DNA from 2 places in the Terribacillus sp. FSL K6-0262 genome. Region 1 is predicted to be linked to the other one. Evidence: a T-box and tRNA genes for the amino acid it is inferred to sense, from the RefSeq annotation. Region 1 holds a T-box; the other holds one or more tRNA genes.

What was found. A T-box is a leader RNA that pairs with one kind of tRNA and senses whether it is charged. The one in region 1 lies ahead of alaS (alanine--tRNA ligase), so its partner is inferred to be a tRNA-Ala.
Region 2: it encodes a tRNA-Ala, which carries the amino acid that the T-box ahead of alaS (alanine--tRNA ligase) is inferred to sense. The anticodon was not compared.

The regions. Positions count from the first base shown of each region.
Region 1 is NZ_CP150277.1:3,017,302-3,033,060, reverse strand. Features, by position in the region: gene mltG (endolytic transglycosylase MltG) at 1-534, opposite strand, end outside; gene MHI54_RS15500 (DUF1292 domain-containing protein) at 674-961, opposite strand; gene ruvX (Holliday junction resolvase RuvX) at 975-1,403, opposite strand; gene MHI54_RS15490 (IreB family regulatory phosphoprotein) at 1,396-1,662, opposite strand; gene alaS (alanine--tRNA ligase) at 1,730-4,366, opposite strand; T-box leader at 4,420-4,632, opposite strand; gene MHI54_RS15480 (AI-2E family transporter) at 4,675-5,736, opposite strand; gene MHI54_RS15475 (hypothetical protein) at 5,741-5,941, opposite strand; gene MHI54_RS15470 (ATP-dependent RecD-like DNA helicase) at 6,001-8,340, opposite strand; gene MHI54_RS15465 (tetratricopeptide repeat protein) at 8,354-9,028, opposite strand; gene mnmA (tRNA 2-thiouridine(34) synthase MnmA) at 9,083-10,195, opposite strand; gene MHI54_RS15455 (cysteine desulfurase family protein) at 10,202-11,350, opposite strand; gene MHI54_RS15450 (Rrf2 family transcriptional regulator) at 11,366-11,785, opposite strand; gene MHI54_RS15445 (replication-associated recombination protein A) at 11,944-13,212, shown strand; gene MHI54_RS15440 (RsfA family transcriptional regulator) at 13,318-14,058, shown strand; RNA gene ssrS (6S RNA) at 14,115-14,293, opposite strand; gene aspS (aspartate--tRNA ligase) at 14,353-15,759, opposite strand, start outside.
Region 2 is NZ_CP150277.1:782,415-798,173, forward strand. Features, by position in the region: gene MHI54_RS04045 (alcohol dehydrogenase catalytic domain-containing protein) at 1-522, opposite strand, end outside; gene tnpA (IS200/IS605 family transposase) at 846-1,316, opposite strand; gene MHI54_RS04055 (hypothetical protein) at 1,667-1,840, shown strand; gene MHI54_RS04060 (YkvA family protein) at 1,912-2,334, shown strand; one part of gene MHI54_RS04065 (IS1182 family transposase) at 2,455-3,022, shown strand; one part of gene MHI54_RS04065 (IS1182 family transposase) at 3,022-3,806, shown strand; gene MHI54_RS04070 (LTA synthase family protein) at 4,105-6,033, shown strand; gene MHI54_RS04075 (hypothetical protein) at 6,171-7,172, shown strand; gene MHI54_RS04080 (hypothetical protein) at 7,209-7,358, opposite strand; gene MHI54_RS04085 (ABC transporter ATP-binding protein) at 7,404-9,161, opposite strand; gene MHI54_RS04090 (hypothetical protein) at 9,143-9,592, opposite strand; gene MHI54_RS04095 (exonuclease domain-containing protein) at 9,638-10,516, opposite strand; tRNA gene MHI54_RS04100 (tRNA-Ala) at 10,671-10,743, shown strand; gene nadD (nicotinate (nicotinamide) nucleotide adenylyltransferase) at 10,811-11,425, opposite strand; gene MHI54_RS04110 (nicotinate phosphoribosyltransferase) at 11,427-12,887, opposite strand; gene MHI54_RS04115 (isochorismatase family cysteine hydrolase) at 12,884-13,447, opposite strand; gene MHI54_RS04120 (NUDIX hydrolase) at 13,466-14,242, opposite strand; gene MHI54_RS04125 (hypothetical protein) at 14,355-14,591, opposite strand; gene MHI54_RS04130 (hypothetical protein) at 14,679-14,939, shown strand; partial or broken gene MHI54_RS04135 (NAD(P)H-dependent oxidoreductase) at 14,932-15,516, opposite strand; gene MHI54_RS04140 (hypothetical protein) at 15,613-15,759, opposite strand, start outside.

The sequences.
Region 1 (15,759 bases):
GATCAATTGTTTGATATAGGCCTTATCTTTCATCTTATCCAGGAAAGCCTGCTTATCTATGCCCAATGACTCAGAAAGGATGACGCTTATTTCCTCGATATCAGATCCTTCAGGAACAGCAGCAGATGCAGACGGGGTATTCCCCGCCTCTGGGTCGTTCAGTTCATCGACGACCTGCTGCATGGACATGGATGGGGAGAGCTCATAATTCCCCGCGCGGAAGTTGGCCTCACCGGAAAACTTCACATACAGCCTGAAAATGAAGGCATTCTTAATCAGACCCTGCTCCTCCAAGGATTGACCGATCGAGGAAGCAGTAGCTCCCATGGGAACTTCGACAACCTGTGTTGTATCATTGTCTGAATCGACAGCTTTCATACTGGCATTAACGTAGATAAAGGTCCCGAGTGCACCAATCAATAGAAGTACGATTATTACGGATATGATCATCAATACTATTTTCCGCACGACGCTTGCTTCCTCCATTCTTCTGTCCCGATTCTGTTGAAAAAGATCATCATTCGAGGCAGTCAAGCTATCTTTCCTCCTTTATCCGCCCTATTATACAATAAACGTCAGGGGGCTCACCACCCGCACGACAAATTATGCGGATAAAGCTGCAAGAAAAAATCCTCTCTGCCTTATCGGAAAGAGAGGACTGCCTATTCCAAGATTAGATGCCGTCTTCCTCATCAGTTAGTGTATTCAGCATTTCTTCGACCATTTCCCATTCTTCCTCTGTATCGATCTGGAACAATGTCAGGTCCTTGTCGTCGCCTTTCTCTTCATAACGGAAAGCAAACACCTCTACTTCGTCATCTGCATCAGCTTGTTCCGCAGGGACGACTGCGATATAGGAGTTTCCGGTTTCATCGACGTCAAAGTTGAACAAAACCTCGAATAAATGCTCCTCCCCATTTTCATCCGGGATGATGATACGTTCTTTTTCTTCCAATGCCATACGGCTACACTCCTTATTGTTTCGAATCCAGATAGCCTTGCAGGATCATGACTGCTGCCATCTTATCGATTACTTTCTTGCGTTTCTTCCGGCTGAGATCCGCTTCAAGCAGCACACGTTCAGCTGCCATCGTTGTCATACGCTCGTCCCAGAGCACCGTTTCAATAGCGAACTCTTCTTTGATCCAATGGGAAAAAGCCTGTGATGCTTCTCCCCTTGGACCGATTGTACCATTCATGTTCTTCGGCATGCCAATGACAGCCCTTCCGACTTCATGCTGCTGAATGATTTGCTGCAATTCATTCCTGGCTGTTCCATAATCCGGTTCATTCCAATGGATCGTTGTCAGGCCCTGGGCAGTCCAGCCCAGTCCATCGCTGATCGCCACGCCGATCGTTTTGGAGCCGACATCCAGTCCGATCGTTTTTAGTATGTCAGTCATGATGGTTATGTTCCAAATAAAATTTTACCAGTTGTTCCACGATCTCATCCCGCTCCATGCGGCGGATAAGATTCCTGGCATCTTTGTGCCGGGGAATATAAGCCGGATCCCCGGACAGCAGATAGCCCACGATCTGATTGATAGGATTGTATCCTTTTTCCCGCAATGCTTCAAACACGGACATCAGCACTTCTCGGACATTCTCGTCCATCGGTTCCTCAGGGAAGTTGAATTTCATTGTTTTATCCATCGAACTCAAAGCAGCCACCTCGCTTTTATTGCCAGTCTTTTTTTACAGTATATACTTTTCTGTCGGATTTGGAAAATCAAAGTTGTTCTTCGACATATACGGCTGCATATGCAAGAGCTTGTGGCACCTGCTCCGGATTCTTACCGCCAGCCTGGGCCATATCCGGACGGCCGCCCCCGCCGCCTCCACAGCGTTTTGCTGTTTCTTTGATCAGGTTGCCCGCATGAAGGCCGCGTCCGATCAGATCCTTGGATACGCCGGCTGCCAGCTGCACCTTGCCTTCAGCCGTTGCAGCAAGCAGGATAACGCCGCTTTCAAGTTTCTGCTTCAGATCATCGACCATGTCGCGGAGCTGATTCATATCGGCTGCGTCCACTTGCTCTGCCAGCACGTTGACACCTTTCACTTCTTTCACTTTATCAAGGATATTGCCTGCTTCCAGCTGGGACAGTTTGCCGCGCAGGCTGTCACGCTCCCGCTGTACTTCCTTCAGTTCGGCAAATACCGCCTCGATTCGGGAAGGTACTTGATCGTTTGCTGTTTTCAGTTCTGCCGCAGCTTCAGAAAGGATATGCTGCTGCTGCATCGTGAATCGATATGCTTCCTTGGAAGTCACTGCTTCGATACGGCGTGTTCCTGCACCTATGCCGCTTTCGGAAACAATCTTGAACAGACCGATTTGGGAAGTGTTGCGTACATGCACCCCTCCGCAAAGCTCAAGGCTGTAATCACCGATTTGGACAACGCGGACGACATCGCCGTATTTTTCACCGAACAGCGCCATCGCGCCCATTTCCTTTGCGTCACTCAAGCTTTGGTAGGATGTGCTGACAGCAAGCTCATCCCAGATTTTTTCATTGACGATCTCCTCGATTTTTTCCAATTCTTCTTTCGTCACTGCATGGAAGTGGGAGAAATCGAATCGAAGACGGTCAGGAGCGACCAGGGAACCAGCCTGGTTGACATGTGTACCTAATACATCCTTCAAAGCCTGATGCAGCAGATGCGTCGCTGTATGGTTTTTGACGATATGCTGACGTCTGCTTGTATCGACTTTCGCATGGACGATTTCCTTTACTTTGATCTGGCCTTGCTTTACGACACCTTGGTGAAGGTTCTGCCCTTTCGGTGCTTTTTTGACAGCTTGTACGAATACGGTCGCTGTTTCTGTCGTCACCCAGCCTTCATCGGCTACCTGCCCGCCGCTTTCAGCATAAAATGGCGTTTCTTCCAGGATGAAGAAGATTTCATCACCCTCCATTGCCACGTCAGCCAGCTGCTTGTCCTTGACGATGGCCAAAATGGCTGCATCTGTTTCCGTACGGTCATAACCGATAAATGTGCTTTCGGCTTCCACTTCCTGCAGGACACTGTCCTGTACATGCATGCTGTTCACTTTCTGACGAGCTTCACGGGCACGTTCCCGCTGCTGTTTCATCTCTTCTTCAAAACCGGCTTCATCGATAGTGAAGCCCTCTTCACTGACATATTCCTCCGTCAATTCTTTCGGGAAGCCATATGTGTCATACAGACGGAATACTTCTGTGCCAGGGAAGACGTTGCTTCCCTTCTCCTTTTCTTCCGCGACGATACGATTGAGGATGTTCAAACCATCAGCAAGTGTTTCATGGAATCTTTCTTCCTCTGTCTGGATGACAGTTTCGATGAATTCGCGTTTTTCCAGGATTTGCGGATAGAAAGCATCCATGATGTCACCAACGACAGGGACAAGTTCCTTCATGAACGGTTTCTCTATTCCGATATTCTTCGCATAGCGCACCGCCCGGCGGATCAAGCGGCGCAGTACATAGCCGCGGCCTTCGTTGGAAGGAAGCGCACCATCACTGATTGCAAAGGAAACAGTACGGATATGATCGGCAATGACCTTGAACGCCGTATCATCTGCAGGGGTATGGCCATATTTGACTTTTGCAAATTCTGACGTTTTCTCGATGATCGGCATGAATAAGTCTGTTTCGAAATTCGTTTTTGTATCCTGGATGACACATACCATCCTCTCCAGGCCCATACCGGTATCGATGTTCTGTTTTGGAAGCGGTGTGTACGTGTGATCCGGGTTATGGTTGAATTGACTGAAAACAAGGTTCCATATTTCCAGATAACGCTCGTTTTCACCGCCTGGGTAAAGCTCGGGATCAGATGGATCATTGCCATATTCTTCGCCGCGGTCATAGAAAATCTCCGAATTGGGACCACTTGGACCTTCGCCGATATCCCAGAAGTTCTCTTCCGTGCGGATGATCCGCTCCTCTGGAAGACCGACAAGGTCACGCCACATCTGATAAGCTTCCTCGTCTTCCGGGTGAACGGTAACGGATAGACGCTCCGGATCAAAGCCGATCCACTTTTTATCAGTCAGGAACTCCCATGCCCACAGGATTGCTTCCTTCTTGAAATAGTCACCGATCGAGAAGTTCCCAAGCATTTCAAAGAACGTATGATGGCGTGCAGTGAAGCCGACATTTTCGATATCATTTGTACGGATGCTTTTCTGTGCATTGACGATGCGCGGATTCTCGGGCACGACCCGTCCGTCAAAATATTTCTTCAGTGTTGCAACTCCGCTGTTGATCCATAGCAAGGACGGATCATCGACCGGTACCAATGAAGCACTCGGCTCGATGCTGTGTCCTTTCTCCTTGAAGAAATCGAGGAATTTCTGTCTTACTTCAGCAGACGTTAATTTTTCCATGAAAAAGCCTCCTTTATTATGTAAACATACAAAAAACTCCCGTGCCTGCCATTTGCAGGGACGAGAGTATGATCGCGGTACCACCCTGATTATAAGCCAAAAAACGGCCTATCACCTTTAAGCGCAGATAACGGTGCGCATCCGATAAGGATTAACTCAGAGCTCCGGTATAGCTTTCCATCACGCTTTTATGGAGATTCTCGCAGCCAAGGAATCTCTTCTCTTGATAAAAGGACGTCATGTACTGGTACCTTCATCGCTTTTCACTATAAATCTAAGCGTAAGTATAGAGAAAAAAGCGGATTTTGTCAAACATCCGGCTCCTTTGCCGTATCCACGCATGCTTTCAAAATGGTCAGGACAGGCACAGCAGCGATCATACCGATAATACCCCCTAGTTCACCGCCGACAAGCAAGGCGAAAATGATCAGCAGCGGATGGATATGGATGCTTTTGCCGACAATGAAAGGAGAAAGCAGGTTCCCTTCGATCAATTGGATGATGAACACCGTGATACCAGCAAGCAGGGCTGTTTTCGGACTGATTGTTAGTCCTACCAATACAGCTGGCACCGCTCCGATGATCGGACCGAAATAAGGGATGATATTGGTCGTCCCGACCAGCAAAGCCAGTATCAGGGAATATGGCAGCTTGATCAGTGTGAAAGCAGTCCAGGTCAAAAGGCTGATGATGCAGCTGACAAGCAGTACCCCCCTGATGTAATGACCCAGATTATTATCGATCCTCAGCACCAAGCTCTTGACCTTGCTGCGGTAACGGCGCGGCAGGAGCATAAGGCCTGCATGACCGATTTTATCCGTATCTTTCAGCATATAAAAGACAATGACCGGTGTAACCACCAGGAAGATGATCACTTGCGGCAGCTTGTTCCAAGCATGCAGAAGTTTTTTCAAAAATCCTTCGGCACGCTGCTCCAAGCCATGCAGCACGGCATCCATCTGGTCATGCACCGTTTCCGGCAAGAATGCCGTCCGTTCATATAAGAATCGGACATAATGATCATAACGCTGGATCAACGCGGGCAGATTATGGCTGAACTCTTTCACCTGACTGATCAGCACCGGGAATCCTTTGTACACCAGGAAACCGGATACGCCAAAAAACAGTGTATAGATAATAAGGATCGACAGCCAACGCGGCAAACGCCACGCGGCAAGGAAATCAATCACCGGATGCAGCAAATAAGCAATCAAAGCTGCGACGATGAAAGGCAGGAAAAGTCCGCCCAGGAACAGTAAAAACGAACGGTAAAAAGGGTACAGCTTGATCAGCAGGAAGCATAGCAGCAAAGCGACAACGATCGTCACCATCCATAAGAGGACACGGTAAAGGCGGGATGCTTCTTTCATTTTCCTAGAATGATGCGCCGTCGCATTTCCGCTCCTCATCCGTGAACAAATCATCAAGGGAACTCAATGAGCCATCTTCTTCGACTTGATGCAATGAAAGCATCTCATCTTTATAGGACAGTTCGATAAAACAGCCCCAGCAGTAATACTGCTCCGGTCCGATTTTCCCGATATCCTTGCTGCCGCAATTCGGACATTTCAACATGCCGGATCACTCCAAATCCTTTTTACATGTTAGAATGTCCAATTATTTCCTTGTATATACTACATGAAATCGTAAGGGGAAATGTCCTCTTGCTCAGCCTCGGCCTCCCGCAGCATCCGGTCGATGTCATCTCCTTCTGCTTCACTGAAACCAAGATGCTCCACCAAAGAAGTGTAGCGCGTATTCGTATCCTCTGTTTGGATCCCCTGCAAAAACGCCTGTTTCTCCCCGACAAGTATGAGGGAGCGCTGCGCCCTCGTAATGCCGGTATACAGCAAATTTTTACGGAGCATGCGGCGGTAGCCCGGCACGACCGGCATGATGACGATTGGAAATTCACTCCCTTGGGATTTATGGATGGAGATGCAGTAAGCATGCATCAAATTAGATAAATCCTTGCTCTCATAGACGACTTCTTTTTCATCGAAGGCAACGACAAGCTGCTCCTTTTGCTCGACATTCTCTTCCTCCCGGAACAAGGCAACCACTTCCCCGATATCGCCATTGAAAACACCTTCTTCCGGGTCATTGACAAGCTGGATGACCTTATCGCCTTTTCGGAAGATTACGTCTTTTGCTGCCATTTCCCGTTTTTGCTTATCCTTTGGATTGACAAGCTGCTGAAGCTGGCGGTTCAACGCATGGATACCGGCCTGCGAACGATACATAGGGGCAAGCAGCTGTACATCGCGCAGATCCCAGCCTTTTTCGACGGCACGGCCAACGATCTGAGTGATGACGTCGACTACCTGATGCTCGCGGCAAGGGATGAAATTAAAATCTTTGTCCTTTTCCAGTTCGTCCTGCGACAAGGTGCCATTTTTGATGGCATGGGCAATCGTGATGATTTTCGAGCCTTCTTTTTGTCGATAGACATCCTTCAGCATCACTCGCGGAACAGCTTCGGTACGAAGCAAATCAGAAAGCACCTGCCCAGGACCGACGGATGGCAATTGATCCTCATCCCCGACAAGCAGCACCTGCATATCATCCGGGATCGCTTTGAACAATCGGTTTGCCAGCCAAATATCGACCATTGAAAACTCATCGACGATAAGCAGCTTCCCGGCAAGCGGATTATCTTCGTCACGCTCGAAGGATTCGGTGCCATCCCATCCCAATAATCGGTGGATGGTGCTGGCAGGGATGCCTGTCGATTCGCTCATCCGTTTGGCGGCCCTTCCGGTTGGTGCCGTCAAGACGAAAGGATACCTTTCATCCTTATCTTTATAGTCCTTTGGATCAAGGGATAGCTCATGTATTTCCGCATATGCTTTGATGAAACCTTTGATGACCGTCGTCTTACCGGTTCCCGGTCCTCCGGTCAGGATCATCACCTTGGATTGCAATGCTTGCTCGATTGCCTCGAACTGCTCTTTCCCGTAGCTGATCGTCTCTTTTTCCTCGAGCTTCCCGATGATCTTGAGCAGTTCTGCTTGCACGATCTCCGTTTGGGTGCCTTGTTCATTCAAACGCTGCAAATGCTTGCAGAATCCAGTTTCAGCGAAGTAAAGCATCGGATGATAGATCCGCTCCTCTTCTTTGACAACTTTTTTCTGAGCATGCAGTACGCCCAGCTGTTCTTCGATCTGGTCCGCACTAATACCGTATTGGGCACTGCGCAATAAGACAGCTGCCTGTTTCAGCACCTCTTCGTTCGGCAAATAAACATGACCCGCCTGCATGCTGTCTTGCAGCACCATCAGACAGGCTGCCTGCAGCCTGCTGCCATGGTCCATCGGGAGGTTATTCTTACGGGCAGCTTCATCCGCTCGATGGAACCCGAATCCTTCGATATCGAATACATATTGATATGGGTCCTTCTCCAATACTTGAATGGCCTCATCACGATACACTTTATAGATCTTCTGTGCCAGCTTCAAACCTATGCCATATTTGGACAGATGCACCATCACATGGTCAAAGCCTTGATGGGTACGAAGATCATGAAGGAATCTTTCCTTCTTCTCATCGTTCAGCCCTTGGATGCCATCCAGTAAATCAGCATTGGACAGAATATCCGCTATTGCATTCTCGCCCAGCTTCGCTACAATACGCTCGGCAATCCGCTTTCCGATTCCATAGAACAAGTCACTGGAAAGGTACTGAATCAGTCCATCCTTCGTTTCTGGTACATACCGCTTGTATTCCGTCACTTCATATTGTTCACCAAAGCGTTTATGATGGACCATCGAACCATAAAACAAATAAGGCTCGCCTTGGTCCAGTTCACCAATGTATCCTTTGACGACGATATCCTTCTCATCGAACGTCTCATTGGTTTCCAATACCTTGATGCGGACGATGGAAAATTGCTCTTCCTCTTTGCGAAAAATCGTATGCAATAATTCACCTTTCACAAAGCCTCTAGGGCTTTCAGCCGTCTCCCCATATTCCATGCGCCTGTGCTCCTTACTCTTCGTTCTCGATTTGCTCCATGATCAATTCAATCTGTGCCTTGCCATGCATGGCCATCTCATGGTCCGGCTGCGCTTGCAGCGCTTTTTCCATGTATTCAAGTGCTTTTTCAAGCTGCTGCTGATACAAATAAGCAACCCCTACATTATAAAGGGCATCACTGTGGTTCGGACTCCATTCCAGCAGATCGAGCAAAACTTTTTGAGCGGTATCGACCTCTCCTCCGTTCGCCAGTGCCAAACCATATTGAAAGACGATGGCAGCATCCCGTTCTTCGAGCTCCGCCGCTCGCTGGAGATAAGGCAATGCCAGTTTCTCCTTGCCAGTCTGCTGCAGGGACATACCCAGCAAATAATGGACATCTCCTTCATCCAACCCAAGCTTCACTGCTTCCATCAGCTGCTGGATCGCTTTTTCGTACATCTCACCAGTATAATACAAACTTCCCAGCCCGTAATAGGCTGTTGCAGCTTTTTCATCCAATTCGATGGCACGCTGGAAAAATCGCTCTGCCTTCTCCAGTTCATTCATCCGCATCAGCAGATTGCCAAAATTGATATAGCCGACAGGATCGTTGGGCCGTTCCTCTATCGCTGCATTGAAATGCTTGGCAGCACCCTCGAGATCCTGCTGCTGCAAAGCCTCGATTCCTAATTTGATATGATCCATTGTTCCACTCCTCTATGTAAGGGAAACCCTTGCCATAAGACAAGGGTTTCTGCTTTAACCAACGTATTCAAGCTGTTGTTCGTTCTTGATGATATCATCGATCGTTCCGCCGCCAAGACATACATCGCCATCATAGAAAACGACTGCTTGTCCAGGTGTGATCGCACGCTGCGGCTCATGGAAATCGACACGCACTTTCCTGTCTCCGACCGGTGTCACCGTCACTTTGCTGTCTTTTTGACGGTAACGGAATTTGGCTGTCACCGTAATCGGCTCAGCCAGCTCTGTTTCAGAAACCCAGCTGACATCACTGGCGATCAGTGCATCGGAAAACAGACTATCATGATTGAAACCTTGTTCCACGTACAGGATGTTTTCTTTCAGGTTTTTCCCGACAACGAACCATGGTTCGCCTTCCCCGCCGATTCCAAGGCCTTGGCGCTGCCCGATCGTATAGTACATAAGACCGTCATGCTTCCCTTTCACGACACCGTCCAATGTGGACATGACACCTGGCTGTGCCGGCAGGTATTCACTCAGGAAGCTCTTGAAGTTGCGCTCCCCGATGAAGCAGATACCAGTGGAATCCTTTTTCGTTGCAGTAGCCAGATTATGCTCTGCTGCAATGCGGCGCACTTCTTTCTTATCCATGCCGCCAAGCGGGAACATGACCTTGGAAAGAGTGGATTCCGTCAATTGGTTCAAGAAATACGTTTGATCCTTGTTTTCATCCAAGCCGCGAAGCATGACCGTCTTGCCGTCACGCTTTTCGACTTGTGCATAATGTCCCGTTGCCAAATAGTCGGCTCCGAGGGACATGGCGTGATCCATGAAAGCTTTGAATTTGATTTCTTTATTGCACATCACATCGGGATTCGGGGTGCGCCCGGCTTTGTATTCATCGAGGAAGTAGGTGAATACTTTGTCCCAGTACTGCTTTTCGAAGTTCACCCCGTAGTATGGAATACCGATTTGATTGGCAACTTTTTTAACATCTTCGAAATCTTCTGTAGCGGTACAGAAGCCATTCTCATCCGTATCATCCCAGTTTTTCATGAAGATGCCGACTACGTCATAGCCTTGCTGTTTTAGCAATAGGGCTGCAACGGAAGAATCGACACCGCCGCTCATACCGACGACGACCCGGATATCTTTGTTTTCTTTCATCATTTGTCACTCCTTTCCTTTTGTCAGACGTTTTATGATAGCAGCGACTGTCTGGGCAGCCTCTGCGACAGATTCAACTGTATTGCCGTATCCGAAGCTGAAGCGGATACTGTTCGTGACACGCTCATCCTCGCCGTACATCGTCTTCAAGACATGCGATGGATCAACAGAACCTGCTGTGCAGGCACTGCCGCTGGATGCCGTCACACCGGACAAATCGAAATTCATCAGCAAAGACTCGACATTCGTTCCCGGAAAACTGATGTTGACTATCCCAGCAGATCGCTGAGATGCCCCGCCATTGATCGAAAAATCGATACCTGCAAGCTGAAGCTCGGAAACGAACGCATCCTGAAGCTGCTGATAAGAAGCCCTTCTTTCTGCCCGCTTTTGCACAGCCAATTCGGCAGCCTTGCCGAAGCCCGCAATGGAAGCGACATTCTCTGTACCTGCCCGGCGTTTGCGCTCCTGCTCACCGCCATAGGTGATCGGTTTGATGCGCACCCCATCCCTCACATACAAAGCTCCGATTCCTTTAGGACCATTGATCTTATGAGCAGACATGCTTAAAAGATCAACACCCAATGCATCGACATCGATCTCTTCCGTGCCATAGGCTTGGACCGCATCTGTATGGAAATAGGCAGGGTGTGATTGCAGCAAGTCACCGATCGCCTGAATCGGCTGCATGACACCTGTTTCATTATTGATCATCATCACGGATACAAGTATCGTGTCCGGACGCAGTGCCGCTTGCAGGTCGGCCAGCTTGATCGCTCCCGATGCATCTGCCGGCAAATACGTAACCTCGAAGCCTTGGCTTTCCAGATAGTTGGCTGCATGTAGTGTAGCATGATGCTCGATTGCAGTTGTAATAATATGCTTGCCTTGTTCACGGCAGGCGTTCGCCACACCGATAAGTGCCATATTATCCGCTTCGGTGCCTCCACTTGTGAAGATGATCTGTTTATCCGTTGCACCAATGCTTGCTGCAACCTTCTCACGCGCTACATCCACGATGTGACGTGCTTCCCTGCCGAATGCATGGACACTGGATGGGTTGCCGAATGTGCCCTCCATCACCGGGATCATGGCCTGGATGACGTCTGGATGCATCGGTGATGTTGCCGCGTGATCAAGATAGATTGGTTTCATAACTGCTTGCCTCCATTAAATATAGAACATATATGGATCTTTGTTTTCGTCATCCCCATGACGGCAAAGATCCTCTAAAGTCGTCGTATCCAATACGTCCCTCACTGCATCCCTGATGCGCAGCCAAAGCTGCTGCTTCGCCGGCTCCTCTTCTTCGATCCCCTCGACTGGCGTAATCGGCCCCTCGAGCGTCCGGATGATATCACCGGCCGTGATATCCGACGGCGGCGATGCCAGCATATAGCCGCCCTTGGCGCCGCGTATGCTTTTCACCAGACAGGCATTACGCAGGGGTGCAGCAAGCTGCTCCAAATAATGCTCGGACAATTTATTTTCTGTCGCAATGGTCTTCAAAGAGACTGGTCCTTCTCCATAATGCTTTCCCAATGCGATCATGATAGTCAATCCATATCGTCCTTTAGTCGATATCTTCATCTCTTAAAACTCCTCATAACTGCCTCTGTAATGTTCGGTTTCCAAAACAATAACGATTATTATACCAGAAAATATTATAACATGGATAGCAAGTGGCTTGCATTTTCCCCGATGGCTGGATACGCTAAGACAAGCAGAAACAGGATGGAGGAATTATTATGGTCAGACAACCATTAGCATACCGTATGCGGCCAAAGGATATCAGCCAAATCATCGGACAGAAGCATCTCGTCGGGGAAGGCAAGATGATCCGCCGGATGGTGGAGGCAGACCGATTGAGCTCGATGATCCTGTACGGTCCGCCGGGCACAGGAAAAACGTCGATGGCAATTGCGCTTGCCTCCAGCGTCCAAATCCGGTACAAGCTGCTGAATGCAGTGGTGGATAAGAAAAAGGACATGGAAATCGCCGTGGAAGAAGCGAAGATGAGCGGTCAGCTTGTCCTTATACTGGATGAGGTCCATCGACTGGACAAAGCAAAGCAGGACTTCCTCCTGCCCCATGTCGAGAGTAATTTGATTACCTTGATCGGCTGTACGACAAGCAATCCCTATCATTCTATAAATCCGGCGATCCGGAGCCGATGTCATTTGTTCGAGCTTCACAGCCTGGAACCTTCCGATGTAAAAGAAGCGCTCCAGCGAGCGGTGCTCGATCCCGGCCAAGGGCTGGGCGGCATGCAGCTCGACATCACGACTGAGGCACTGGATCATTTCGCAAGTGCATCAGGCGGGGATTTGCGGGCAGCGCTGAACGGTTTGGAGCTTGCTGCTTATTCCACGCCAGCAAAGGATGATATTGTCCAGATCGATTTGGGAGTGGCAGAAGCCTGCATGCAAAAAAAGAGCTTTTCCCATGATAAAGATGGGGATGCCCATTATGACGTGCTGAGTGCATTTCAGAAGTCGATACGCGGCAGCGACGTGAATGCAGCCCTGCATTATCTGGCGCGTTTGATTGAAGCCGGCGACCTGGATAGCATCGGACGCCGGATGATCGTGTGTGCCTATGAAGATATCGGTCTGGCTAACCCGCAAGCAGGGCCGCGGACATTGGCTGCTGTGGAAGCCGCTGAACGAGTCGGCTTTCCGGAAGCTCGCATTCCTTTGGCGAATGCCATCGTAGAGCTTTGTCTATCCCCGAAATCGAACAGCGCATATAAAGGCATCAATGCCGCCCTGTCGGATATCCGTTCCGGCAAGGTCGGCGAAGTACCCGCGCACTTGAAGGATGCCCATTATCAAGGTGCAAAGCATCTTGGACGCGGTGTCGGCTATCGATACCCCCATGATTATCCAGGAGCATGGGTGGAACAGCAGTACCTGCCTGATTTATTGAAGAACAGACGATATTATGAGCCAATCGACACGGGCAAATTCGAACAAGCACTCAAACAAGTCTATGAACGCGTATCAAAAAGAAAATGACGTTGCATGTATATACCCGGCATTCAACGGCAACAATGGGGCTAACAGTTTTCATCACTATCTATGTTTGTAGATTAACAGATAAGAAATGGAGTGTTAGTCCCAATGGTTAAAGTAAGACAAGACGCATGGAGTCATGAAGACGACTTATTGCTGGCCGAGACCGTCCTGCGGCATATCCGGGAAGGCAGCACACAGCTGAAAGCTTTTGATGAAGTCGGCGACAAACTGAACCGCACGTCGGCAGCTTGCGGCTTCCGCTGGAATGCTGAAATCCGCAGCCGTTACGAACAAGCCGTTGCGATTGCCAAACGCCAGCGAAAAGAAAAAAAGCGCGCAGAACAAAGATCTCAAAAAACAGCTTCTGCACAAGTGCAGCCAAAAACGCCAGTAATGAACGCTGCTGAAAGACAACAAGCATTCCCGATTACAATGGATGAAGAGACCGCTCGATTCGAAGCGGAGATAGCACAAGAAACATTCATTGTCGGTGAACATACCAAAACAGACACTGACTCGGGCAAGCAGCCGGATGCGCTGAACCTGTCTCAAGTCATCAGCTATCTCCAAACATTGGAGCAAGGTTATCAAACTAGTGAAACGAACCGGCAGACCATTCATCATCTGGAAGCCGAGAGCCATCATCTCCGTCAAGAAAACGAGCAGCTCAAGGAAGAATGCGAAAGCCTGAAAAATCAGCTGAAAACCATGAAAGAAGATTATCAAGTGCTCATCCAAATCATGGACCGGGCACGGAAGATGGTCATCTTTGATGATAAGGACACTTTCGCATCCCCTGCTTTCAGAATGGACAAAAACGGCAACTTGGAACAAGTGGCTAAATAAAAAGCAGCACATGCCCATGGAGGGTGTGTGCTGCTTTGTTCATTTTAACGGAAAATAGCAATCCCGATCGTGCCGTCCTATTGAAGTTTTGAACCCGCTCTCGGCAGGTGGGTGCCCTGATTCACACTTTATGCGTCCACTCCATGGAGGCTTGCATGCCGCGTGAAGACGATCGGGCTCCCGTACTTCATCGTGTTCGGTCAAAACATATGAAGAACGTACACATCAGGATTGCTATTTGACTATGCAACTATATTAGCATGGATGGAACGAGTTTTCAACTGGAAAGTCTATCTACTGCGCTTCCTGTCCTGCCGTTTTTTTCTGGATATCCAAGTGAAGCTCATCAAGCTGCTTCTTGCTCACTGGATCAGGCGCATCCGTCAATGGATCCGTCGCCGACGCTGTTTTCGGGAACAAGATGGTGTCCCGAAGGTTTGTGCTGCCGGATAAAAGCATGATGAAACGATCATAACCCAATGCAATACCGCCGTGTGGAGGCGCACCGGATTCCAGGGCGTCCAATAGGAAGCCGAACTGCTCCTGTGCTTCTTCCTTCGTGAATCCCAGCACCTCGAACATCCGATTTTGCAGATCCATCTGGTAAATACGCTGAGAACCGCCTCCAAGCTCATAACCATTCAGGACGATATCATATGCTTCCGCTTTGACGGAGGCTGGATCTGTTTCCAGCTTATCGATATCTGCCGCAGCCGGCATGGTGAATGGGTGATGGGCAGCGTAATAGCGACCTTCCTCTTCGTCATATTCGAATAGCGGCCAATCCGTCACCCAAAGGAAGTTGAACAGCGATTCGTCGATCAGACCAAGATCGCGGCCAAGCTTGCTTCTCAATGCTCCCAGGCTATCGAAGACCACTTTCGTCTTATCGGCAACAAATACAAGCAAATCCCCGGCTTCTGCGGAAAGTACTTCCTTCAACTGTCCTTGGACGGAATCATCTAGGAATTTGGCAATCGGTCCTTTCAAGGAGCCGTCTTCCTCGACCTTGACCCAAGCAAGTCCTTTTGCCCCGTAAATTTTGACAAATTCAGTCAAGGCATCGATATCCTTGCGCGAGAAATTCGCAGCCTGGCCTTTTACATTGATCGCGCTGACACGGCCGCCATTTTGGATGGCATCCTGGAACACTTTGAATTCAGCAGATTTCACCGCTTCCCTCACATCGACAAGCTCAAGGCCGAAACGTGTATCCGGCTTATCGGAGCCGAATCGTTCCATTGCTTCTGCATAAGGCAGCCGCGGGAATGGCACTTGAATATCCACATCCTTCACTTCTTTCATGACACGTTGCATCATCCGCTCTGTCATGTCGATGATATCTTCTGTGGACATGAAGCTGGTTTCGATGTCGATTTGAGTGAATTCAGGCTGACGGTCCGCACGCAGGTCTTCGTCACGGAAGCAGCGGGCAATCTGATAATATTTCTCGAAGCCCGAAATCATCAGCAGCTGTTTGAAGAGCTGCGGTGACTGCGGAAGGGCGTAGAACTCCCCTGGATGCACACGGCTCGGTACAAGATAGTCACGTGCTCCTTCCGGGGTGCTTTTCGTCAGCATCGGTGTTTCCATTTCATAAAATTCCTCTTCATTAAGGAAGTTGCGGATAGCCTGTGTCGCCTGATGACGAAGGCGGAATGTTTCCTGAAGAGGCTTTCTGCGCAAATCAAGATAGCGGTA
Region 2 (15,759 bases), 1.1 Mb from region 1:
GTTTTTCACACTCCAATAAGCCGTCGGTATGACATCCGATAGGAAAACGATGCTCTCATCCTTCAGTTCACTTGTTTCCGGTACTTTGAAGGAAGTGAAATCGGCAAATGGCACACGCAAGTATTCTGCTTGTCCGCCGGGATAGTCCCCGAACTGTTCGGAAAACCCGAATAAACCGCCTGCATCTGTATGCGGATTGCCATTTGAGTTATCACATTGGCTTTCCATTTGATGCGTACAGTAGAAGCACTCTCCGCAGCCGATGTTGAATGGAACGACGACACGATCACCTTCTTTCAAATTCTGCACAGCAGAACCTACCTCTTCCACGATTCCCATCGGTTCATGACCGATGATATAGTCTTTTTCCGGTGTGATTCCTCCATGATAGAGATGCAGATCAGAACCGCAGATCCCAGTAGCTGTAATACGTACGATCATATCGGTCGTATTCTCGATCGAAGGGGCCGCCACTGCCTTTACTTCGATGTTCTCTTTGCCTTGGAAGGTGACTGCTTGCATGGTATCAATCTCCCTTAAATGTAGTTGAAAGTCTATACCTGCTGTCCTCAGAACTTAAACTCGGATTTTTTTAAAAAAGTTGAAACCATTCTAGGGTTGCTTGCGTCTATATAGTCGAGAACGAAAAAATGTGTTTTCTAACAACATTACCTCCCACATATTTCGTTCATCTCACCACATTTATTTCTAACAATCAAAACCACCAGTGTGAACTGGTGGTTTGTTCTGCGGCTAAAAGCCTTTGTTACCGGCCTAGGCCTCAAAGGCCCGCTGAATGGGTTCCCTCTTGCACCACATCTACTCACCAATTCTAAAGAATTTCTTTATTTCTTCCGATTTTTTTCTCCTGTAAATGGATCGTACTCTTCGAATAATGTCAATTGATCGCCCATATAGTCCTCTTTTAGCTGATTCCTAATATATTCTTGTATTTGTTTCTTATTTCTCCCGACTGTATCAACATAGAATCCTCGACACCAAAATTTTCGATTTCCATATCTATATTTTAAATTGGCATGACGATCGAATATCATTAAACTACTTTTCCCTTTTAAGTATCCCATAAATTGTGACACACTTAATTTCGGCGGGATACTTATCAACATATGAATGTGATCCGGACAAGCATTTGCTTCATGGATAATCACACCTTTCCGTTCACATAAATCCCTAATAATTTGTCCGATACTCTTTTTGTATTTTCCGTAAATAACCTGCCTTCTGTACTTTGGCGCAAATACTACGTGATACTTACAATTCCATGTTGTATGTGCTAAACTGTTCATGTCCTTCATAGGGCACTCCTCCTTCTATGGCGAGATAAAGTGGTCGGGAAACCAACTTTATCCTACCATGAAGTGAGGTTTTTTTATTACCACGCTTGAAGCTTTCTGGAACCCCCGGCATAGCCAGGGGTTTTCTAATACATATAACAACAGAAAAGCAGGCAGCCCCCGCTGCCTGCTTTTCCCCGTTCAAGACATTCTCGCTTCCTCTCTCTGCTCACTTTCTTTATAATAGATAAGTGAATTATCCTTCATTGGATTCATCGTTGATAAGGACCACTCGAGCTTGCAGTCACCTGTTGGCTCAGTTCTTTCCGACAGTGCCGAAAGATGCTGTTCAGATTCGAAAGGAGAGCAATATGTTCAAAGTCATTGCAGTCGACTCAAACCAAGTGAAGCTGGAATTCGTCGGAAAAGACGGAGAAGTGTTCACTTTTGACACATATGAAGCAGCGGAAGCCTTCATGCAGGAAGTAAAGGCGAAAGACACCCTGCCGGAACGGTACCGGGTTCTTGTAAAAAAAATAGATTGAATCCCCTTCCTTGCATGACAGGGAATTGATCCTCATAATAGAAAAGAGAAAGTATCAAGGAGGCACACCTTATGAAATGGAACCTGACACAGCTCCTGCAGAAACGGCATGCTTACACACCCAAAGCAAAAGCATTGCTGCAGGATAAGGAGAAATCGAAGGAGCTCCTTGCAAATGTATCGACGAAAGCGACAGATAACAAAGGAAAACTTGCAGAAATATGGTCAGACTTGCAATTGATGGTGAATATGCTCCGCGATTGGCGCAAGGGTGCTTACAGCCATCTGCCGAAAAAGTCACTGATTATGATCGCTGCCACCTTCCTCTATTTCCTGAGTCCGGTCGATTTTGTTCCGGATTTCCTTCCAGGCGGACTGCTTGATGATGTTGCACTCATCGCTTTCACGTTCAAGCAGATACAGGAGGATGTAGCAGCATACAAGCAATGGAAACGCGAGCAGCCAATTGAAAGTCAAACAACGATCGTTTCGTAAAAAAAGAGTGCAGACGCACTCTCAGGCTGTCGAGAAAGTCTCGACAGCCTTTTTATTTTGAGTTCACTTCTTTTTCTTACTTTTTTATAATAGAAGAAACGACTAAAAGGCGGTGCCAAGATGTTAAATTCCAGAGAGAATGACCAAACAGCTCTTGAAATCGTAACTATAGAAGAACTTGTCCCTGAAAACCACCTATTGCGTAAGATAGAAACCCACATAGATTTCTCCTTCATCCGTGAAAAAGTTCGTCCTTATTATTCGGCGGACAATGGCCGTCCTTCCCTAGATCCTCTTGTCCTCTTTAAAATGATCTTTATCGGCTACCTTTTCGGTATCCGTTCCGAAAGGCAATTAGAGAAAGAAATCCAGACAAACATTGCTTACCGTTGGTTTTTAGGACTTAAACTCACGGACCCAGTCCCTCACCACTCTACAATAAGCTGGAATCGTTGTAATCGATTCAAGGGCACAGATATCTTCCAACAAATCTTTGATGAAATTGTAGAACAGGCAATGAAGCATCGTATGGTTGGAGGACGCGTCTTATTCACTGATTCCACCCACTTAAAAGCCAATGCGAATAAAAGAAAGTTCATCAAGAAGGAAGTACAGGAAGCTACTCGTTCATATCAGGAAGAATTGGATAAAGCAATCCAAGAAGAACGTACAAAACAAGGAAAAAAGCTTTAAAGTCACGAGAGGAGGTGACAGAAACGAAAGTAGTGAAAGAAAGCACGACTGATCCAGAGAGTGGCTATATGTATCGAGAAGGAAAGCCTGAAGGCTTTTTCTACTTAGATCATAGAACTACGGATATGAAATATAATATTATTACCGATGTCCATGTCACGGCCGGAAATGTGCACGATTCACGGCCTTATTTGGAGCGCCTTGAACGACAGAAGGAACGCTTTAATTTTGATGTGGAAGCTGTCGCTCTGGACTCCGGTTATCTCACTACGCCAATCTGTCACGCCTTGAATGAACAGAATATTTTCGCTGTCATCGGTCACCGACGTTTTCATCCTACTAAAGGATTAATGCCTAAATGGAAGTTCAAGTATGTCCCAGAGAAAGATCATTATGTTTGTCCAAACGGACAAACATTACCTCTGCGAACAACAAATCGAGAAGGGTATAAAGAATACGCATCTGACCCTAAACAATGTACTGCTTGCCCACTGTTGGCCACATGTACGAAATCAAGAAATCATCGAAAAGTTATCACAAGGCATGTTTGGGAAGGTAGTAAAGATTGGGTGCGGGAAAATCGCCTGAGCCACTCAGGAAAGTTATTATATAAATTGCGAAAAGAAACGATAGAGCGAAGCTTTGCGGATGCGAAACAACTCCACGGGCTTCGCTATTGTAGGTTACGAGGAAGAGAAAAAGTGCAGGAACAGGCGCTGATGACAGCGACCTGTCAGAACATAAAAAAGATAGCCAACCACCTAGCAAAGCTAGGATAGGTAGGTGGCTGGCTATCTTTTTTATAAAACAGCCCTTTAAAGAAAGCAGAAGAGTATCGAATAAAAAAAGATTGTAGAGAAACTGGGATTTCTCTACAATCTGAGAGTGCAGACGCACTCTTTTTTTATGGATATTTTTCTCATTTTGCTTTTTCAGGGGAATCTGTTATATTAATAGATTATGAGCCCAAATTTTGTTGCAGGGTTTTGGTTGTTTTTTAGATTGTTAATTTGATAGAATCAATGTCGTTGATTTATTCAGTAGATGCCTGATAAGAAAATGAAGAGGTGAAAGATAATGAAGAAGCTTCTGGCTTCAAGGAAAGGATTTTTTACGCTGGCCGTTATTTTCTTATGGGCCAAGACGTATTTAACCTACCAAAAGGAATTTAATTTAGATATAACAAACGCCATGCAGGAATTCCTGCTCGTAATCAACCCATTCAGTGCGAGCATCGTCTTCCTCGGTCTCGCCTTCTTGGCAAAGGGCAGAAGGATGGGAATCTGGCTGCTGGTCATCGATTTCTTCATGAGCTTCCTGCTTTATGCCAATGTCCTGTACTACCGATTCTTTAATGATTTCATTACGCTGCCTACCTTGAAACAGACGGACAACCTAAGCTCCGGTATGGGCGGCAGCATCTTCGGGCTGATGGAAGGCTTTGATTTCATTTACTTCCTGGACATCATCCTGTTGATTGTATTGTATGTCTACACTAGAAAGAACTGGACTACCGAGCGCCTTGCTTTCCGGAAGACGGCTATGGTCATCGTTTCCGGTATTGCACTATTCGCAATCAACCTGGGATTGGCTGAGGTTGATCGCCCGCAGCTGCTGCAGCGTACATTCGACCGTACGTACTTGGTGAAATACCTTGGACCATATAACTATACGATCTATGATGCAGTACAAAACGCGAAAACTTCCACACAGCGCGTCATGGCTAGTCCGAATGACGTAACGGAAGTAAAGGATTTCGTAGACAAGAATTATGCAGAACCGAATCCAGAATACTTCGGTAAAGCCGAAGGCATGAATGTCATCAAGATTCATTTGGAAAGCTTCCAAAGCTTCCTGATCAATTATAAATTGAATGGTGAAGAAGTGACGCCGTTCCTGAATTCACTGGTGAATGATAAGGAAATCACTTATTTCGACAACTTCTTCCACCAGACAGAACAAGGTAAGACAGCCGATGCGGAGCTATTGATGGATAACTCCCTCTACGGTCTTCCGCAGGGATCTGCCTTTTCTGTAAAAGGTACGAACACATATCAAGCAGCTCCTGCCATCCTGAACCAGGAACAAGGCTATACGAGCGCAGTATTCCACGGTGATGAGAAAACATTCTGGAACCGTGATGAGATTTACAAGCAATTCGGAGTCGATCATTTCTTCGATTCCACGTATTACAACATGGAAAACTCGATCAACTATGGTTTGAAGGACAAGCCTTTCTTCGAGGAATCCATGCCGATGCTAGAGTCGCTGCCACAGCCATTCTATGCCCACTTGATCACGCTGACGAACCACTATCCGTTCACGCTTGATCCGGAGGATGCAACGATCGATAAAGCAACGACAGGCGATACCACTGTCGATAACTACTTCCAGACCGCACGTTATCTGGATGAAGCACTTGAGCAATTCTTCCAAGACTTGAAGGAATCCGGCTTGTATGACAATTCCGTCATTCTGCTTTATGGCGACCATTACGGTATCTCAACGAACCATAATAGAGCAATGGAGCAAATCATCGGTACAGAAATCACCGATTATGAGAATGCACAATTGCAGCGTGTCCCGCTTATGATCAAGGCGCCAGGCCTTGAAGGCGGCGTGAACCATACGTATGGCGGTGAACTTGATGTTCTGCCTACGCTTGAGCATTTGCTTGGCATCGACTCTTCGAAATATATCCAGTTCGGTACCGATTTATTATCAGAAGAGCATAACGGTGTAGTCGGTCTGCGTAATGGCGACTTCATCAGCAAGGATTACACGGTGATCGGTGATGATTATTACGATACCGAAACCGGTGAAGTGATCAAGGATGAAGATGAAATCAAGGAAATCGAGTCCGAAAAAGATGAATTAGCCGAGAAATTAAGTCTCAATGACAAAATCCTATATGGTGACCTGCTCCGCTTCTATGACCCGGAAGGCTGGACACCAGTGAATCCGAGCGATTATGATTATAATAATCGCCAAGAAGAGGAAAAATGATTTGGAACACCTGCCAGTTATGTGGCAGGTGTTTTTTTATACAAGCCCAAATCACTAATTTCTTTAGACAATGCAGAGCAATATCGATACAATTGAGAATGCTGTATATAATAGAAAATAGGGAATACAACAACAGCATGACAGCTGAAAGGAGGTATGGCTTTATCGGAAGCTTCATTTATGCCGTATCCATCATTCTTATCGGTCTCATCATCGGCAGGGCCATCCGGATCATCGCCGAGAAATATCGGCTGCCGGAATGGTTCTCGCTTAATTATTTCATGAACGCATTGATTCGGGTCGTCTTGCTTGTCCTGAATCCCATCATTCTGATCAGCGCCTTTTGGTCTGCTGATCTGACCAATATCAGGCTGATTTACTTGCCCATCTTCGGAATCATAACCATCTTTCTTGGTGCTGGTTTGGCATTTCTCTACTCCAAATGGAGACAGCTTCCGAATGATCAAATCGGTTCCATGTTTGTATCTGGCGCATTTCTGAATCTGGGCAGCTTCGGTGTGCTCTTCTGCGTGCTCTTCATCGGCGAGGAAGCAGTCGCCTATGCAGCCATGTTCCGTTTACTCGAGGAATTCACTTATTATACAATCATTTACCCGATTGCAAAATCATATGGATCAATCGAAGGAAATGCACCTGGATCACGTGTGATGAGAATCATTAAAGATCCCTTCATCATGATCACCTTCTGTTCGATTATCGTCGGTGCTGCACTGAACTTATCTCCAATCGATCGATTCGAATGGCTGGGGGCAAGCAATTCGGCTTTGGTTGCATTGGCTTCCATCCTACTTTTGGTTCCGGTCGGCTTCAGTATGCGCATCGCTTCCGTCAAAAAGTATTGGAAGCTTAGTATCTGGCTGATACCAATCAAGTTTCTTGCTGTTCCGCTTATCATCACAGGCAGTGCCTACTTGATCGGCCTTGGCAGCTTATATGACGGCATCCTGTTACAGGTACTCGTCATCATGTCCGCCATGCCGCCTGCCGTAGCTTCACTTGTGCCGCCGCGGCTGTATGATCTTGATATGGAGCTGGCGAACTCTAACTGGATCGTGACGACATCTTCGTTGATTTTTGTATTGCCGATCTTGTTTATGCTTGTGAATTGGATGAAATGAAAAAGCTGCTGCCTCTTATGAAAGGCAGCAGCTTTTTCAGTCTTCTTTAGCGGAAATATATTCGTTTTCCGCATCGCCTGATCCATTGACGTTGTTCTTGAACTGGCTCAATCGGCCATTGCGCTTTTCGCCATGGTTCTTGTTTTCTTTGAATTGATGATCATTATTGGGCTTTTTCTTCGGCATGACAGAACCCCCTTTTTTGTCTATTATGCGAAAAGAAGGATCCATTTATTCCATCTTACCTGCCAGCAGCTGCTGCTGTGATGCGAACTCACGATACAGGTCGTGCTGCTTGAATAACTCCTCATGGGTTCCAATACCTGTTATGCTTCCTTTTTCAATGAAGACGATTTGATCGGCATCCACAATTGTCGACAGCCGGTGAGCTATCACAAAGGTAGTCCGATCCCGCATCAGATTTTGCAGCGCTTGCTGGACATAGATTTCCGAACTGCTATCCAGACTTGAGGTCGCTTCATCCAGCATCAGGATCTGCGGATCACGCAAGAGCGCCCTGGCGATAGCTATACGCTGGCGCTGCCCGCCAGAGAGCTTGATTCCCCGTTCTCCCACCTTCGTCTCATAACCATCCGGCAGCTCTTCGATGAATTGCTTGGCATAAGCCATCTCCGATACGCGTTCCAATTCTTCATCCGACACCTCTCGCTCCAAGCCATAACAGATGTTCTCACGGATCGTGCCGGATAATAATGCTGTCTCCTGTGCCACATACCCGATTTGACGCCGCCAGTCCTGCAGCTTGTAATCCTGGATAGGCGTATCAGCCAGCCTGATCATGCCGCTTGTCGGTTCGTAATACCGCTCCAGCAAGCCAAAAAGTGTCGATTTCCCCCCGCCGCTTGGTCCGGCAATAGCCGTCACCTTACCGGCAGGAGCGGTAAAACTAAGATCATGCAATACTTGTTCTGAGTGATAAGCAAAGCTCACATGTTCAATATGCAAATCCCCATCCACCTGCTGAATGGATTTACCTCTATCTGCATCCTCTATTTCTTCTCCAAGTACATCATAAATACGCTCCGTCGCCCCCATCGCCTTCTGCAGGTGTGTGAAGAACATCGACAGCTGTGTCATCGGCATGATGATCTGAAACAAATACAGAATGAAGGCAACCATATCTCCTGCTGACAATGCACCCGATGCGACACGTACCCCGCCGTAACCAATGATGGTCACCAGCAGAAGCATCATGATGAACAGCATGAGCGGTGAAAGCAGCGCCTGTATCTTTGCTTCCTTCAAGCCATATGTGAATAATGACCGGATCCCTTTGTTCCCGCGTTCCAATTCGACACGCTCGGCATTGGAAGCTTTGACGAGCTTCATTTCCGGAAGGACTTGATTCAGGACAGCTGTGAATTTAGCCGTCTCTTCCTGCATCGTCTTTGATACCCGATACATCTGACGTCCAAGCACCATGATGATAAGGATGGCTATCGGAACAGCCAGCAGCATGACGATGGTCATCTTCCAATCGAGGATAAGCAAAATGATGATGGAGCCGACAATCGATATGATGCCAGTCACGAAGCTAGTCAGATGATCTGTAATCAGCTCTTTGACAATCGTTGTATCATTCGTCACGCGGCTGAGCGTCTCGCCTGTTTCATTGTTATGGTGAAAACGAATCGGAAGATGCAATAGCTTCTCCCATAAACGCTCCCGCAGTTTCGCTACGACATGATGTCCGACTTTGGCCAGCAAGTAAATGGACAATCCACTGGCCAGCGCCTGCAGCACGAAAGCCATTACCAGTATGGCAATTTGACCGCCAGTGAACGATTGCCCGCTGAAACCGTCCACCAGATTTTTCGTGAACAACGGAACAGTGAATCCGACACCCGTCGTCAATAGACTCATGATCAATGCCGTCATGACAATTCCTCGCGGCGGGTTCGTCCCTTTGACCAATGCCAGGAATAGCCGCCAATCAAATGGTTTCTTTTCTAATCGGTTTTGATCCATCTTGACCCCCTAAGTTCCAATAAATGACTATCCACTTCAAAAAGCATCGCATAACCTTCATGTGCATTCGTTACGAAATACTCCTTTTCTTTCTTTAAAAAAGACAAATCCTCCGGAAGCTCCGGCTGCTGCCAGGCAAAAAGATCATCCGCCGCCCCCAAAATCACCCGCCGTGACTGCTCGCATATATGGTAATGATGATTCGCTGCCGATATATGCGGTTCAAAAAGATTCGCGCATGTACCATTCGCATGAACGACCTCTTTTAAATATGGATCCAGCTCTGTCAACAGCCGGCGGAGCGATTCTGTTTGCCCCATCATCCGCTTAGGCAGTACAGCAAATGTGAATGTGTCGCAGACATCGCATAATCTTTCAACCATTGGCTTATACGTTCCTGCCGCAATATCCGTTTCCATTATTTCAAACATATCATCTCTCCCAGTAAAAATAGGAGTCCTCCCGATGAGAACTCCTTATACCAATGATAGGAACTTTTCCTCTGATATGATTCGCAATGGTCTCCCATTCTCAATCATCCGCTCCGCTTGCACAAGCTTGCTCGTTTTCTTGCCAGCAGCGAACTTCTCATAATCCCTTGCTCCGACAACGAGATACCGTGTAGACGCATCCATCCTGTCTGTATGCACGCCGCCTACATTGACCAGCTTTTGGATCGCATCCTTCCGTTTCAAGCTTTTCATCGTCCCGGTGAACATCACCTGCTTCCGGTAGAACGGATGGGCCGGATCGAATTGATCCGTCTGAGGCTTGATATCCCCATATCGTGACCTGCTGCCAGAGGAGCTTGTATCATGGATGCTTTTTTGCTTCACCTTCAATACTTTGGTCAGCTCCTCGATACTCTGTGCACCTGAATCAGCCATCGCATGAAGGAAGATATTCGCTGCCACTCGTGCATCCTCCATGGCATTATGGTGCGCAAAGCTGATATCCTTGCTGGCAGCCAAGGTATTCAGCCGATGGTTCTCCATATCCGGCCACACCTTCTTGCCGATGATCCGCGTACAAAGATAATCAAAATCCGGCATCTCCAATCCAAAACGTGCCGCAGCCTTGCGAATCACACCCATATCAAAGCTGGCATTATGCGCAATGACGACATTGCCGGCCAGATAGCTGCTCAGCTTGGGCCAGATTTCCTTGAACGTCGGCGCATCCTCCACATCACGCGGAAGAATCCCATGCACCTGGATGTTCTGATCTTCAAAATCCATCAGCGGGTTGATCAGTGTGTACCATTCCTCCATCACACCTGTCTCATCCGCTACAGCAACACCGACCGAACAAGCACTGGACCAATACCGATTCGCCGTCTCGAAATCTATACTCACAAACCGCACTCCATCGTCCTCCAAATCGACATTATATTATTTAGATTATATCATAGCAGCCGATAGAGTCCGACAATCATGCTTGCAAAAAAGATATTGCCAGAAACGCAAAGAAGCGCTATAATACTTTTGTGACGGATCATCAATTACATACGGGGCATTAGCTCAGCTGGGAGAGCGCTTCGCTGGCAGCGAAGAGGTCAGCGGTTCGAGCCCGCTATGCTCCACTAAGATAGCGAAAAAGAGGCATACTGATTTATGCCTCTTTTTCGTTTTTCCCAATGAAATGATCTATCATCCATATATCCGATGCTCCTTGATATACCGATAACAGCTCTCCGGCAGCAAATATCTCGGCTCTCCTCCAACAGCGAGCTCATCGCGGATATAAGTGGAGCTGATTTCCATCGCCAGCCCTTTATCAATCAGATGAAAGGTTTGGCCGTCATCATGGTTGCGCAAAAGCGGTGAACGACTGATGACTTTCAGCATATCAATACCGTTACGGGCCATGACGATGAATCGATTATCACGCACCAGTTCTTCGCTATTTCCCCATTTGCCTGCTCCGATATCCTCAAGCAGATCTGCACCCATGATGAAATATATCTCATCATCTGGATAGACTTCCTTGAAATGCTTCAGTGTCTGCTCGGTATACGCATTCCAGGCTTCTTGCTTCATTTCGTAATCATCGGCAATATAACGGTCATTATCCTGTATAGCCATCTGAACCATTTGCCAACGATGTTCGTCGGTCGTATTGAGTTTTTTATCCTTCCGCTTACTGGAGCAAGGCAGGAAGATCACCTTATCCAGCTTGCAGCGATGGGCTACCGTGCTGGCGGTCCATAAATGGACATTGGTAATCGGATCGAAGGAAGAACCATAAATTCCGATTTTCCCCATATCACTTCTCCTCCAGCTGTGACTTGATGTGTTCAATCAATTGCATCTTATTGTTCCAGCAAGCTGTGCTCAAGTCGACAGGATACGCTTCGGGGTTATGTGTCCGTTTATATTCATCCCATAGATAGGTGAGGCTGTGCTTCACATATTCACGCGTCTCTTTCAGTGATGGCAGCTCATAGACGAGCTCGCCATTCCGGAAAATAGGCTGCTGAAGCTCCTTCGCCTCGAAGTCCGTTACGAACTTACTGATGTACGGATAAGTCGGGTGGAACATCTTAAGCCTCTTTTCATCCTCTGGCTTTTCATCCTTTAGCGCAATATAATCCCCCTCCGATTTCTGATTGACCCGATTTATGATCCGATAGACACGTTTCAAACCAGGGGTGGATACTTTTTCAGGATTGGCGCTGATTTTGATTGTATCGACCATATTGCCATTGTCATCCTCGATGGAGACGATTTTATAAACGGCCCCCAATGCAGGCTGATCATACGCGGTTATGAGCTTGGTGCCGATGCCCCAATTGTCGATCTTTGCGCCCTGTGCCTTCAATGCCCCGATTGTTTCCTCATCCAAATCATTGGAGGCAGTTATTTTCGTTTCCGTGAAACCCGCTTCATCCAGCATCTTGCGCGCTTGCTTTGACAAATAAGCGAGATCTCCGCTATCCAGCCGAATGGCATTGAAATTGATTTTATCTCCCATTTCTTTTGCTACCCTGATGGCATTAGGCACACCCGACTTCAATGTATCATACGTATCTACAAGGAAAGTACAGTCCACATGGCTTTCTGCATACTTGCGAAAGGCCTCATACTCGTCGATATATGCCTGTACAAGTGCGTGGGCATGCGTACCGGCAACCGGGATGCCGAATTTCTTACCCGCTCTCACATTCGACGTAGCATGGAACCCGCCGATGTAGGCAGCCCTGGTCCCCCAAATGGCTGCATCCATCTCTTGGGCACGCCGGGAGCCGAATTCCATTGCAGTATCCCCCTCATCCAAGACCTGCATGATACGGGCTGCTTTCGTGGCAATCAGCGTTTGATAGTTCACGATATTCAGCAAAGCCGTTTCGATGAGCTGGGCCTGGGCCAGCGGCGCTTCCACCCGGATGATCGGTTCGGTACCGAAAACCAGCTCCCCCTCCTGCATGCTGTACAAATCGCCAGTAAAACGCAGCTCGCGCAAGTAGGCGATGAATGCTCCATCATATCCAAGCTCCTGCTCCAGATAGTCCAAATCGGAGTTCGAGAAGCGGAAATCCTTCAGGTAATCGATGACACGCTCCAAGCCGGCAAAGACGGCAAAGCCATTGCCAAATGGCTGCTTACGGAAAAACAGTTCGAATACGGCTTTGCGATTATGTTTTCCATCCTTCCAATATGTCTGGGCCATATTGATTTGATAAAGGTCGGTATGCAATGCAGTGCTATCGTCCTGATAATATGTCATTTTTCCTTTCCTCCTTCGACAACTTCAGCACCTAATACGTTTTTAAAATGATGCAGCGCATAGGAATGCCCTTCCTGATGGAAGCTCGCCACCGCATCGGCATGGACGATGATTTTGAAGCCATAGTTATAAGCATCGACAAGCGTGTGAAAAACACAAATATCCGTGGCCACGCCAATCACATGGATTTCCTCAATCCCTCGTTCCTTGAGCCGCTGCAGCAGGTCGGTACCAGCAAATGCACTGTACCTTGTCTTATCCATAAAGTACACATTCGCTTTCTGTTTTGCCGTTTCATATACCTCGGCAAGTCTTCCGTACAAATCCCTCCCCTGTGTCCCTTCGATATTGTGGGGCGGATACAGCTTTGTTTCCGGATGGAATGCATCCCCTTCCTCATGCTTATCGATGGCAAAAACAACATAGTCCCCACTCTCGATGAATCCGGAGGTGATCGCTGTCAGCCGCTCCTCGATCTCACGTCCAGGCTCCCCGCAAGTGAGCGCTCCGTTTTCTGCCACAAAATCATTGGTATAATCGATATTGATCAATGCCTTCATCCTAAATCCTCCTCTTGATTAATGACGGGCTGTATAAATCGATTGCTTTATTTCTGCATCCACGAAACGATAAAGCTGTGTCGGAAGCTTGGAGGTACGCTGTGTCTTTTGGCCTTCGACTGCTTCAATGAAAGGCAGTGACTTGATTTTACGTGCAAACGCCTGTTCATTCCGGATTGCCTTGTCATCGGTGACGGTAAGCAGGACAGCCTGCAGCTCCGAGTAGGTGAATGCCTCCGGCAGGAATTGCTTTGCAACTGTAGTTTGCAATAAATCCCGCGAGATATGAGCGACGGCATCACGAATGATGGCTGAATGATCGAATGCCAACAGATCCCACTCGAGTTCCTCTAATGAAAACAATTCCACATCGGCAGCATCATCACTCGCTCTTCTGTCACATAATGCATGCTCCGGCACAATGGCATAATGTGCATTCGAAATGATCCATCCGCGCGGATCCCGTCCGGGCTGATCATAAACACCGAAATGCGCCAGATGAATGTGCTCTATACCCGTCTCTTCTTTCAATTCACGGCTGGCTGCCTCAAGGGCAGTTTCTTCCGGTGCCACGAATCCTCCTGGCAATGCCCATTTACCTGCTTCGATATTGGGATCCCCCTCCGTATCAAGCTCCGCTCGCTTAATGAGCATCAGCTTTAGCTCCATCTTGGGCGGGGCATATGCTTTCGTTTTTTCCGATGTAATCGTAAATACGGCTATGTCCGAGGTATAACCATCAGGTGTGCGATAGCGGCTGACATCATAGTGTTTCACTTCTTTATTCGACTTCAATCATATAATCTCCTTTTAATTAACAATATGTTAAATGTTAATCGTATTGTATGCAAGTTACCTTCTTCTTGTCAAGGATAAACAAAAAAGCCTCCTCTGGGATGAAGGAGACTTATGTCTGTGTCAAAATCATGGCCATTGCAACAACGACAATCACGAAAATGACGGCATATAATCCGGCAATCAGCTTTCTTTTGTTCAAGCTCGCCTCAATTGCAAACAGCAAAAACATAAGAGATAATAGCGGCAGCATCAATTTGGGATTCACTTCATAATCCTGATCGATATATCGGTAGACGCCGATCGCAATGACAATCATGGCGAGCAGAGCATTTATTTTTCGTAACATTTGCTTTCTTCCTTTCCAGGTCGCATGATGAGTCATAGACAGTATAACAGGACGAAGCTCCTTGTTGAATAGAAAGGGGTATGTACTATGCCGACTTATGACGAATGGCAAGCGACCTATAAAGAGACGGCCATCCGGGAAATTCAGAAATACTTCCGGATTCACGAAATCGGAAACATATCAGAAGCAGTTTTGGAATCAGTATCCACCCGGATTGCCCAGCAGTCGGAGCGCATTGAAGATGAAACATTCGCTTCCTTGCTGGATCAGATCAGCCGCAGCTTAGCTAAAAATGATATACAGGATGTCAGGAATAAATACTATGATTTGGAACAGCTGCCTATTTAGACAGCTTACGAAAGAATGTTTCGATTCGACTCAGATACTTTTTCTGTTTTCCGCCCTGCTTTTCCATGCTGCCAAACTCGAAGATCTTAAACTTGCGAATGCCGACAAACTGAAACAATGCTCGCTTCATCAGGATTTTATGGGCATTTCGCAAATAAAAACGGCTATATACGGAGGGGCCTTTCATCGTCGAAACACATACTGCCAGCTTTCCTTTCAAAAGTCCCTCCGGCAGCAGGCCCTAATCCCGATAGGCAAAATTTGCTGCAAAGACTTGATCGATGAACCCTAGCAGCATCGCCGGCGGCCGCCCCCAAAAAATCGGATAGACGAATACAAGCAAATCGGCCTGACTGACTTTGTCGCGATATGATGCAAAATCCGGTTCGTTGTGCATATCCCGGCGCCGCTTTTTTTCATTGAAAACCAAGACAGGATCGAAGTCTTCCTCATACAAATCAATCGTATCGGTTTTGCTGATGGCAGGGTTGGCTTGGATGCCTTCTTGCACTGCCTGTAAAAAGCTATAGCTGAGTGATGCATGATTCGGATGAGTGTATACCAGTAAAGCGTTCATTTAATCCCTCCTGAATCAAGCTATCTCCTATACGCCAATCATTAAAAAAAGTTACAAAAAAAAGAATGCCGGCGTTATACCTGCACTCTTTTTCATTTATCCTGTCAAAGCAAGGATAAGGATGGCCACGATTTGATAGCCTGCACCGATGATACTCGTGGCCATCCCTCCGATTGCCATACCTCTTCCTGCCCTTTCGACATGATCAGCTTTCCTTATCGTATGTAACGCAAGGACAAAACC